Regions from separate parts of the Achromobacter sp. 1011791174 genome, predicted to be linked through region 1. Evidence: predicted binding sites of a transcription regulator. Region 1 holds the regulator's gene; each other region holds the start of a gene.
What was found. Region 1 encodes LexA, which represses DNA repair genes until DNA is damaged. Its sites were predicted from a motif close to ACTGTATNNNNATACAGT; they were not measured.
Positions count from the first base shown of each region.

Region 2: the regulator LexA is predicted to act here: its motif matches at 2,002-2,019, upstream of AC6LJ5_RS02465 (PA0069 family radical SAM protein).
Region 3: the regulator LexA is predicted to act here: its motif matches at 1,194-1,211, upstream of AC6LJ5_RS29195 (ATP-dependent helicase).

Region 1 is NZ_JCBANH010000069.1:30,492-34,037, reverse strand. It holds gene AC6LJ5_RS21240 (amino acid aminotransferase) at 1-960, shown strand, start outside; gene lexA (transcriptional repressor LexA) at 1,126-1,776, shown strand; gene lon (endopeptidase La) at 2,052-3,546, opposite strand, start outside.
Region 2 is NZ_JCBANH010000004.1:39,959-43,504, reverse strand. It holds gene cysD (sulfate adenylyltransferase subunit CysD) at 1-436, shown strand, start outside; gene AC6LJ5_RS02470 (sulfate adenylyltransferase subunit 1) at 512-1,810, shown strand; gene AC6LJ5_RS02465 (PA0069 family radical SAM protein) at 2,027-3,460, shown strand.
Region 3 is NZ_JCBANH010000152.1:2,842-6,387, forward strand. It holds gene pdxR (MocR-like pyridoxine biosynthesis transcription factor PdxR) at 1-142, shown strand, start outside; gene AC6LJ5_RS29190 (DUF72 domain-containing protein) at 172-1,071, opposite strand; gene AC6LJ5_RS29195 (ATP-dependent helicase) at 1,289-3,412, shown strand.

The DNA of each region.
Region 1 (3,546 bases):
GCGCAGGCGCTGCTGCTGGGCAACGACTCCCCGCTGGCCGCCGCCGGCCGCGTGCTGACCACGCAGGCCCTGGGCGGCACCGGCGCGCTCAAGATCGGCGCCGACTTCCTGCACCAGCTGCTGCCGGGCTCCAAGGTCCTGATCAGCAACCCCAGCTGGGAAAACCACCGCGCCCTGTTCGAGCGCGCCGGCTTCGAAGTCGGCACCTACACGTACTATGACGCCGCCACCCGCGGCCTGAACTTCGAAGGCATGCTGGCCGACCTGAAGGCCGCGCCGGCCAAGACCGTCGTCGTGCTGCACGCCTGCTGCCACAACCCGACCGGCGTGGATCCCACGTTCGAGCAGTGGAAGCAGATCGCCGACGTCGTCAAGCAGAACCAGCTGGTCCCGTTCCTGGACATCGCCTACCAGGGCTTCGGCGACGGCCTGCAGGAAGACGCCGCGGTCGTGCGCATGTTCGCCGAGCAGGACCTGACGATGTTCATCAGCTCCTCGTTCTCCAAGTCCTTCTCGCTGTATGGCGAACGCGTCGGCGCCCTGACCGTGGTGGCCGGCAGCAAGGACGAAGCCGTGCGCGTGCTGAGCCAGCTCAAGCGCGTCATCCGCACCAACTACTCCAACCCGCCCACCCACGGCGGCACGGTGGTGTCGACGGTGCTGAACTCGCCCGAACTGTTCTCCCTGTGGGAAGAAGAGCTCGCCGGCATGCGCGACCGCATCCGCCTGATGCGCAAGCAGCTGGTCGAGAAAATCAAGGAACACGGCGGCAAGCAGGACTTCAGCTTCGTCCTGGCCCAGCGCGGCATGTTCTCGTACTCGGGCCTGAGCGCCGCCCAGGTCGACCGCCTGCGCGAAGAGCACGGCGTGTACGCCGTCTCCAGCGGCCGCATCTGCGTCGCCGCGCTGAACAGCGGCAACATCGACAAGGTGGCCAAGGCCATCGCCGCGGTGCTCTGAGCCTGACGCCCGGCGCGGCGCCATGCCGCCGCTGGCAACTGGCGATGCAAGACGGGACCCATGCGGGTCCCGTTTTGTTTTGGCGGCGTGCGCTTGCATTTTTCCGTTATGTCCCCCAGAATGGCGCTGTATATATGTACAGTCCGCAAGCAACGGATCATCGCCATGGCCAGCAAACTCACGGAACGCCAGCAGCAAATCCTCGACCTCATCAGGCAAACCGTCGCGCGCACGGGCTTTCCGCCCACCCGCGCCGAAATTGCCCAGGCGCTGGGTTTCCGCTCCCCCAACGCGGCAGAGGATCACCTCAAGGCATTGGCCCGCAAGGGCGCCATCGAGCTGACCGCCGGCGCCTCGCGCGGCATTCGCCTGAAGGACGCCGCCACGGCGCCAGCGCAGGCCATGCTGCCCCATCCCGCCCTGGCCCAGCTGCTGCTGCCGCTGGTTGGCCGCGTTGCCGCTGGCAGCCCGATCCTGGCGGCCGAGCATGTAGAGCGCGAGGTCGGCGTCGACCCCGGCCTGTTCGCCCAGACACCCGATTACCTGCTGAAAGTGCGCGGCATGAGCATGCGCGACGCCGGCATTCTTGAAGGCGACCTGCTGGCGGTCAAACGCGCCACCGAAGCGCGCAACGGCCAGATCGTGGTCGCCCGCCTGGGCGACGACGTGACGGTCAAGCGCTTGCAGCGCCAGAATGGCCGCCTGGAACTGCTGCCCGAGAACCCGGATTTCGCCCCCATCGTCGTGGACGCCGAACAGGAGTTCGCGCTGGAGGGCATCGCTGTCGGGCTGATCCGCACTCAGGCCCTGCACTGAGCACGCGCCATTGCGGTCGACCTGGGCTTGACCACGCCCGGCTCCCGCAGCATCGATCGCTACACCGCGACAGGAAACCCCGCCATGGCGGGGTTTTTGTTTGGCGATGCGTCAGGGCACGACACCAGGTTGGCCCTGGCACCAGCATGCCCCTCTTATCGGCGCCAGCTCGGCCACACGCTTCATGCCGACGCCATGGCATATCCATCGGAGCCGTCGTTGCCCCTAAAAGAAAAGCGCCGCATAAGCGGCGCTTTTCTTATCTGCTCAGGATATCAGTGCTTGAGCACCGGATCCGTGCTGCCCGGTTCCGCCGGCTTGGCCACCAGCGGTTCCTTGACGGCTTCTTCCTCGGCCAGCGGCTCCGGCAGGCGCTCCAGAGCCAGCTCCAGAACCTTGTCGATCCAGCGCACCGGCACGATTTCCAGATGATTCTTGACGTTGTCCGGAATCTCCGCCAAGTCCTTGACGTTTTCTTCCGGAATCAAGACCGTCTTGATGCCGCCGCGATGCGCGGCCAGCAGCTTTTCCTTCAGGCCGCCGATGGGCAGGACTTCGCCGCGCAGCGTGATCTCGCCGGTCATGGCGACGTCGGCGCGCACCGGGATGCGCGACAGGGCCGACACCATGGCCGTGGTGATCGCGATACCCGCGGACGGACCGTCCTTGGGCGTCGCGCCTTCCGGCACGTGCACGTGCATGTCGTGCTTCTCGAACACGCTGTCCGCGAAGCCCAGGCGCCGGGCGCGCGAGCGCACCACGGTGCGGGCGGCCTCGACCGATTCCTTCATGACGTCGCCGAGCGAGCCCGTGCGCTGGATCACGCCCTTGCCGGGCATGTCCGCCACTTCGATCGTCAGCAGGTCGCCACCGACTTCCGTCCAGGCCAGGCCGGTGACCTGGCCGATCTGGTTTTCCTTCTCGGCCATGCCAAACGTGTAGCGACGCACGCCCAGATAGTCGGACAGATTTTCACCGGTGACGTTGACGACCTTGGCTTCCGCGGTCTTGCCTTCAGCCTTGGCCTTGTCGCTCTGTGTGAGCAGCTGCTTGATGACCTTGCGGCAGATCTTGCCCACTTCACGCTCGAGCGCGCGCACGCCGGCTTCCCGGGTGTAGTAGCGCACGATGTCGCGCAGCGCGGACTCATCGACCGTCAGCTCGTTGTCCTTGACGCCGTTGTTCTTCATCAGCTTGGGCAGCAGATGGTCGCGGGCGATGTGGATCTTTTCCTCTTCCGTGTAACCCGACAGGCGGATCACTTCCATGCGGTCCAGCAGCGCCGGCGGAATATTCAGCGTGTTGCTGGTCGCGACGAACATCACATCGGACAGATCGAAATCGACCTCGATATAGTGGTCCTGGAACGTGTGGTTCTGTTCGGGATCCAGCACTTCCAGCAGCGCCGACGAAGGATCGCCACGGAAATCCATGCCCAGCTTGTCGATCTCGTCCAGCAGGAACAGCGGGTTGCGCACGCCGACCTTGGTCATGTTCTGGACGATCTTGCCGGGCATCGAGCCGATATACGTGCGGCGATGGCCGCGGATCTCGGCTTCGTCGCGCACGCCGCCCAGGGCCATGCGCACGAACTTGCGGTTCGTGGCCTTGGCGATGGACTGGCCGAGCGAGGTCTTGCCCACGCCCGGAGGCCCGACCAGGCACAGGATCGGCGCCTTGACCTTGTCCACGCGCTGTTGCACCGCGAGGTATTCAAGGATGCGTTCCTTGACCTTCTCGAGGCCATAGTGGTCGTTGTCCAGCACCGTC
Region 2 (3,546 bases), on a different contig from region 1:
GGATCCGAAGGCCCAGCGGCCGGAAGTCTGGAACCTGTTCAACACCCGCGTGCATCGCGGCGAGAACATGCGCGTGTTCCCGATCTCGAACTGGACCGAGCTGGACGTGTGGCAATACATCCAGCGCGAAGGCCTGGCGCTGCCGTCGATCTACTACGCGCACGAGCGCGAGGTGGTGCGGCGCAAGGGGCTGCTGGTGCCGGTGACGCGGCTGACGCCGCCGCAGGAAGGCGAACGGGTCGAGCGGCTGCAGGTGCGCTTTCGCACCGTGGGCGACATCTCCTGCACCTGCCCGGTGGCGTCCGACGCCGCCGACACGGCCGCCATCATCGCCGAGACCGCGGTGACCGACATCACTGAGCGCGGCGCCACCCGCATGGACGACCAGACTTCCGAGGCCTCGATGGAGCGCCGCAAGAAGGAAGGCTACTTCTGATCCCGCGCAAGCACCCGACCGCTCCGGCCGTGCGCCGGGGTTTGCCGGCTTGAAGGCCGGCCGCAAGGAACGCACATGAACGCCATCAACGATTCTTTTCTTTCCTGCGCCGACCGCGGCGTGCTGCGCCTGATCACCGCCGGTTCGGTGGATGACGGCAAGTCCACGCTGATCGGACGCCTGCTGTACGACAGCAAGGGCGTGTTCGCCGACCAGCTCGACGCCATCGCGCGCGCCAAGTACAAGCGCGTGGCCGGCGACGGCATCGACTTCTCGCTGCTGACGGACGGCCTGGAGGCCGAGCGCGAGCAGGGCATCACCATCGACGTGGCCTACCGATACTTCTCGACCCCGGTGCGCAAGTTCATCATCGCCGACGCGCCGGGGCATGAGCAGTACACGCGCAACATGGTGACGGGCGCGTCCACCGCCGACGTGGCCGTCATCCTGATCGACGCCACCCGCGCCGCCGATGGCAAGCTGCTGCCGCAGACCAAGCGCCACAGCACCATCGCCAGGCTGCTGGGCATCCGCCACATCGTGGTGGCGGTGAACAAGATGGATCTGGTGGATTGGGACCCGGCCGTGTTCGAACGCATCCGCGCCGCCTACGCCGAGCTGGCGGCCAAGCTGGGTATCGCGCATTTCGACGCGCTGCCGCTGTCGGCGCTGAACGGCGACAACGTGGTCACGTCGTCGCCGAAGACGCCCTGGTACCAGGGCCAACCGCTGCTGGCGCTGTTGGAGGCGCTGGATGTGCAGAACGACGGCGGCGCCTTGCCGCTGCGTTTCCCGGTGCAGCGCGTGGCGCGCCATGACGGCGACCGCAAGGACGACTTCCGTGGCTATGCTGGCCGCGTCGCCAGCGGCGTGCTGCGGCCCGGCGATGCCGTCACGGTGCAGCCGTCCGGCGTGGACGCCGTGGTGAGCCGCGTGCTGGCATTCGACCGTGAACTGGACGTAGCGGTGGCTGGCGATTCCGTCACTGTGGTGCTGGACCGCGACGTGGATGTCTCGCGTGGCGACGTGATCGCGCACTCGGCCGCGCCCGCGCAGGTGTCGCGCGAGTTCGAGGCCGAATTGTGCTGGCTCGATTCGCAGCCGCTCAATCCGGCGCGCAAGTATCTGCTCAAGTCGGGCACGCGGCTGACCTCGGCGAAGGTGCGCGCCGTGCTGTCGCATCGTGATATCCATGAGCTGCAGGAAGTCGAGAACACGGAAGGCGTGCTGCGCATGAACGACATCGGCCGGGTGTCGTTCACGACGCGCGATGCGCTCGCCGTAGATCGCTACGCGGACGTGCCGGCGACCGGCGCGTTCATCCTGATCGACGAGGCGACGCATCAGACGGCGGCTGCCGGCATGCTGCGCTAACGGGCCTGCGGATTCGGGGGGGCGGAGCGTTTTTCGTTCCCCCGGATTGTTGTTGTTTTTCTTCCAAAGTCAATGCTGGCGCGGGTTTCCGGCCCATCTCGCAAGATGAAATCGAATTGTCGCAACGGAGCCGGCGTCTTGCGGTAAAGTGGGGCTGTCTTAAGAAAAGTCTTTCGGGGCTTGCTAAAACTACTGTGTTTTTGTACAGTGGTTCCTATGGCAAGCATCGATCATTCTTTTCCCGCCGGTTCTGGGTCCCCGGCTGCCGCCCCCGCCGCCTTGCGCGGTCGGGGTGCGGTTACTAATGTTCGACATCGCTTCCAATCCGACGAACGCGTGCAGGTCGACGACGGCTGGTCCGCCTCCGGACTGCCGGCAGATTTCGTAGATCCCGTCCCCGATTTTTCTTCAGATGCTTCGTCGAGCCTGACCGAGCGCGCCGCCGCCTTTCCTGGCAAGGACGACGCCGCTACGCCGGCCGTTTCCGGCCAGTCCTCCCGAATCGTTCCCGTCATCCCCATCGTGCCCGATCAGCGCCGCGAACCCGCCGCGCCCAAGACCCAGGTCACGGCCGAGGCCGCGCGCAAGATGCTGTCGCGCAATGATTCGCCCGACATTCCCTTCGACGTGGCGGTCAATCCCTACCGTGGCTGCGAGCACGGCTGTGTTTACTGCTACGCCCGTCCCACCCATGCCTACCTGGGCTATTCGCCCGGCCTGGATTTCGAAACCCGGCTGGTGGCCAAGGCCAACGCCGTCGAGGCCCTGCGCGCGGAACTGAGCCGGCCGGGCTACAAGCCGTCGCCCATCAATATCGGTTCGGCCACCGACGCCTACCAGCCCATCGAGCGCGAATGGCGCCTGACGCGCGGCCTGCTGGAACTGATGCTGGAAACCCGGCATCCGCTCACCATCGTCACGAAGAACGCCCTGGTCGCGCGCGACCTGGACCTGCTGGCCGAACTGGCCCGCCGCAACCTGGTTGTCGTCTACATGAGCGTCACCACGCTGGACGCGGCCATGGCCCGCAGCCTGGAGCCGCGCGCCGCCGCGCCCTGGCGCCGGCTGGAGGCGGTGCGCAGCCTTACCGACGCCGGCGTGCCGGTGGGCGTGCTGGTGGCGCCCATCATTCCGTTCATCAACGACGAGTCCATGGAGCACATCCTGGAGGCCGCCAAGGCGGCTGGCGCGCATTACGCCAGCTACACGGTCCTGCGCCTGCCCTGGGAGGTCAAGACCTTGTTCGAGGACTGGCTGCACGCCCATTTCCCGGATCGCGCCCAGCGCGTCCTGCATCGCATCGAAGACCTGCGCAGCGGTCGCCGCAACGATCCCAACTTTGGTTCGCGCATGCGTGGCACCGGCATCTGGGCCGACTTGCTGCGCCAGCGTTTTTCCATGGCCGCGCGCAAGCTGGGCCTGAACCGCAGCCGCCTGCAGCTCAGCTGCGACCAATTCATGCCGCCCGCCGTGGCCGGCCTGGACGGCGCGCACGATGCCTCATTCCCCGTTTTCCCATCCCCGGCTGGCGCGAAAGCGTCTTCAGGGGTCCCCCATGCCTCGACCGCTGGCGCCGCCAGCGGCTATGTCCGTGGCCGCAGTCCGCTGCGCGCCGCGGCCGCCGGGCAGTTGTCGCTGTTCGAGTCGTAGTCCGATCTCGCCGGGCCTGTCGGGCCGGAGTCTGTGTCGTCTAGCCGATGGGCCAAGCGCATGCGCGGCCATGAATACAAGGAGTT
Region 3 (3,546 bases), on a different contig from region 1:
CGCCGACCCGGCGCTGCGGCGTCCGGGGCTGCTGCTGGGGTTTGCCTGCGTGCCCGAGCAGGACATCGCGCGCAAGTTCGAGGTGCTGCTGGACAGCCTGGCGGAAGTGGCGCGCAAGCCGGCGCGCGCGGCCCGCGCCTGAGCCGCCAAGAGCGCATCGGCGACCGTGTCTCAGAACCCCGGCAGCGCCGCCGCGAACGCGGCCGCGTTGCGCACGCCCTGGTCCTCGAAGTTGGTGTTGAAGACGGCGTGCGCCTGCGCGCTTTGCGCGGCGAGCCGGGAAAAGCGCTCGGCCAGTTCCGCCAGCTCGGCCTCGGAATATTCGTACTGGAAGCGTCCCGACGAGGCTTGCGTGGTCCGGTTCCAGGCGGCCGCGTTGCGGCCATGCAGCCGCAACAGCGTCAGCTCGGGATGCGTGCTTGCCCAGACGGCGGGCACGCTGTTCTCCGGCCCGGCGGGCGCGTCCACCACCGTGTGCACCGCGCCCAGATCACGCAGCAGGGCCAGCGTGCCGGCCGTCGCGGCGGGGCTGTCGAACCAGCTGCGGTGGCGCAGCTCGATGGAGATCAGATGCTCGTCCATGCGCCGCGCCGCCTCGGCCAGCGCCGCGTGGCCGCGCGCGTCGCGTCGTATCCAGGGCGGGAACTGGAAATGCACGGCGCCCAGCTTGCCCGGCAGGCGCAGCGGTTCCAGCGCCAGCGTGTAGCGCCGCCAGAGTTCGTCGCGCAGCTCGCCGGGCACGTCGTTGTAGTAGATGAACGGTGCCGGCCAGCCGTCAAGCTCCGCGCGGATGTCGGCGGGCAGGGCGGACAGCGGCGTCTGGTGGCCGGTGAACAGCCGGAACGCCTTGATGTTGAAGACGAAGCCGTCAGGCGTGCGCTGGTCCCAGCGCCAGGCGTTCTCGGCCGTGGGCAGCGCGTAGTAGCTGGAATCGACCTCGACCAGCGGGAAGCGCGCCGCGTAGTAGCGCAGCCGGGCCTCGGCGTTGGCGGCCACGGCCGGCGGATAGAAGCGGCCGCAGGCCAGCAGCGTGGGATCGGTCCAGGAGGCTGCGCCGGTGAGGATGCGCATGGCGGGCAAGGGCGATGGAGGACGAGGAAACGCGGGCGGGTCGGGCGCGCGGGACGGGGCGACGGGCCGCTCAGGCGCTCCGGGCAAGGGCGCCGTGGCGGAGCGGGCACCGGGTTATGATAGCTGGATATATGAACAGTTGTCTGGCCTGTGCGCGCCCAGGCCGGTCCCGCCTTCCGGGCCGCGGGCGCGCATGGGCATTGCCATTCCCCCGCCCATGTCCGATACGCAATCCCCGTCTTCATCAGCGCCGCAGGACCGTCCCGATCCCCTGGCGGACCTCAACCCCGCCCAGCGCGCGGCGGTGGAATTCGGCGTGGCCCCGGCCCGCGCCGGGCAGGGCGGCGGCGAGGACGGCCCGCTGCTGGTGATCGCCGGCGCCGGTTCGGGCAAGACCAATACGCTTGCCCACCGCGTGGCCCATCTGATCCTGAACGGCGCCGATCCCCAGCGCATGCTGTTGTTGACCTTCTCGCGCCGCGCCGCCTTGGAAATGGAGCGCCGCGTGGGCGCGGTGCTGCACCGGGTGATGCGCCTGCATGCGGCGCAGCAGCCGCCGGCCCTGCCCTGGGCGGGCACCTTCCATGCCATTGGCGCGCGCCTGCTGCGCGATTGCGCGCTGCGCATCGGCCTGTCCGAGTCCTTCACCATCCTGGATCGGGGCGACGCCGAGGACCTGATGGGCATGGTGCGCCACGAGCTGGGCCAGTCCTCGGCCAAGTCGCGCTTTCCGCTCAAGGGCACCTGCCTGGCCATCTATTCGCGCGTGATCAACAGCCAGGCGCCGGTGGAAGACGTGCTCAAGACCGCCTTTCCGTGGTGCGCGCAATGGGAGGCCGAGCTCAAGGCCCTGTTCCGCGCCTACGTCGCGGCCAAGCAGGACCAGCAGGCGCTGGATTACGACGACCTGCTGCTGTACTGGGCCGAGATGATGGGCGATCCCGGCATCGCGGCCGATGTGGGGGCGCGCTTCGACCATGTGCTGGTCGACGAGTACCAGGACACCAATCGCCTGCAATCCGCCATCCTGCTGGCCATGAAGCCGGACGGGCGCGGCCTGACCGTGGTGGGCGACGACGCGCAGTCGATCTATTCCTTCCGCGCGGCCACCGTGCGCAACATCCTGGACTTTCCCACGCAGTTTCCGAAGCCGGCGCGCGTGGTCACGCTGGACCGCAACTACCGCTCCACCCAGCCCATCCTGAACGCGTCCAACGCCGTGATCGGATTGGCGGCGGAGCGCTATGCCAAGGATCTCTGGACCGACCGGCAATCCTCGCAGCTGCCCGAAATGGTCAATGTCAGCGACGAGGCCGGGCAGGCGCGCTGGGTTGCCGACCAGGTGCTGGCGCAGCGCGAGGCGGGCGCCACGCTCAAATCGCAGGCGGCGCTGTTCCGTTCGGCCAGCCATAGCGCGGCACTGGAACTGGAGCTGACGCGGCGCAATATCCCCTTCGTGAAATTCGGCGGACTGCGCTTCCTGGAGGCGGCCCACATCAAGGACCTGCTGTCCCTGCTGCGCTGGGCCGAGAATCCGCGCGGCCGCATGGCGGGCTTCCGGGTGGCGCAGCTGTTGCCGGGCGTCGGTCCGGCCACGGCCGGCAAACTGATGGATGCGATGTCGGCCTCGGCCGAGCCGCTGGCGGCCCTGCGCGCGTTCAAGCCGGGCGCGGCGGCGCAGCAGGACTGGGGCGCCTTCGCCGACACCTATGCCGCGCTGCGCGATCCCGCGCTGAAATGGCCCGCCGACGTGGACCTGGCCTTGCGCTGGTATGCGGGCCAGCTCGAACGGCTGTACGACGATGCGCGCGTGCGCCGCGCCGACCTGGAACAGCTGGCCCGCATCGCGGCCGGCTATCCGTCGCGCGAACGCTTCCTGACCGAGCTGACGCTCGATCCTCCAGACGCCACCAGCGACGAATCGGGCGCGCCGCTGCGCGACGAGGACTACATGATCCTGTCCACCATCCATTCCGCCAAGGGACAGGAATGGAAATCCGTGTATGTGCTGAACGTGGTGGACGGCTGCATTCCGTCGGACATGAGCACCGGCACGGCCGAGGAAATCGAGGAAGAACGCCGCCTGCTGTACGTCGCCATGACCCGCGCGCGCGAACGCCTGCAACTGGTCGTGCCGCAGCGTTTCTACGTGCATCAGCAGACCGGCATGGGCGACCGGCATGTGTATGCGTCACGCACGCGCTTCATCACGAATGCCATGCTGCCGCTGTTCGATCACCTGCCCAAGGCGCCGCCGCTGCCCGAGGGGAACGGCGCGGGCCCGTCGCCGCAGGCGCCGGGCATCGACGTGGCGCGTCGGGTGCGGGGCCTGTTTTCCTAGTGCGCTTTCAGCCCAGTTGGGTTAAGAATAGTCCTACGAGACTTGGCGCTTTTAAAGAGTCAAGCCTCGTCGGCCGTTAACGGGGGTGTCAGCCCAGGCGCTCGCCGCCGCACGGTTGCGCGGATTCCCGCCCA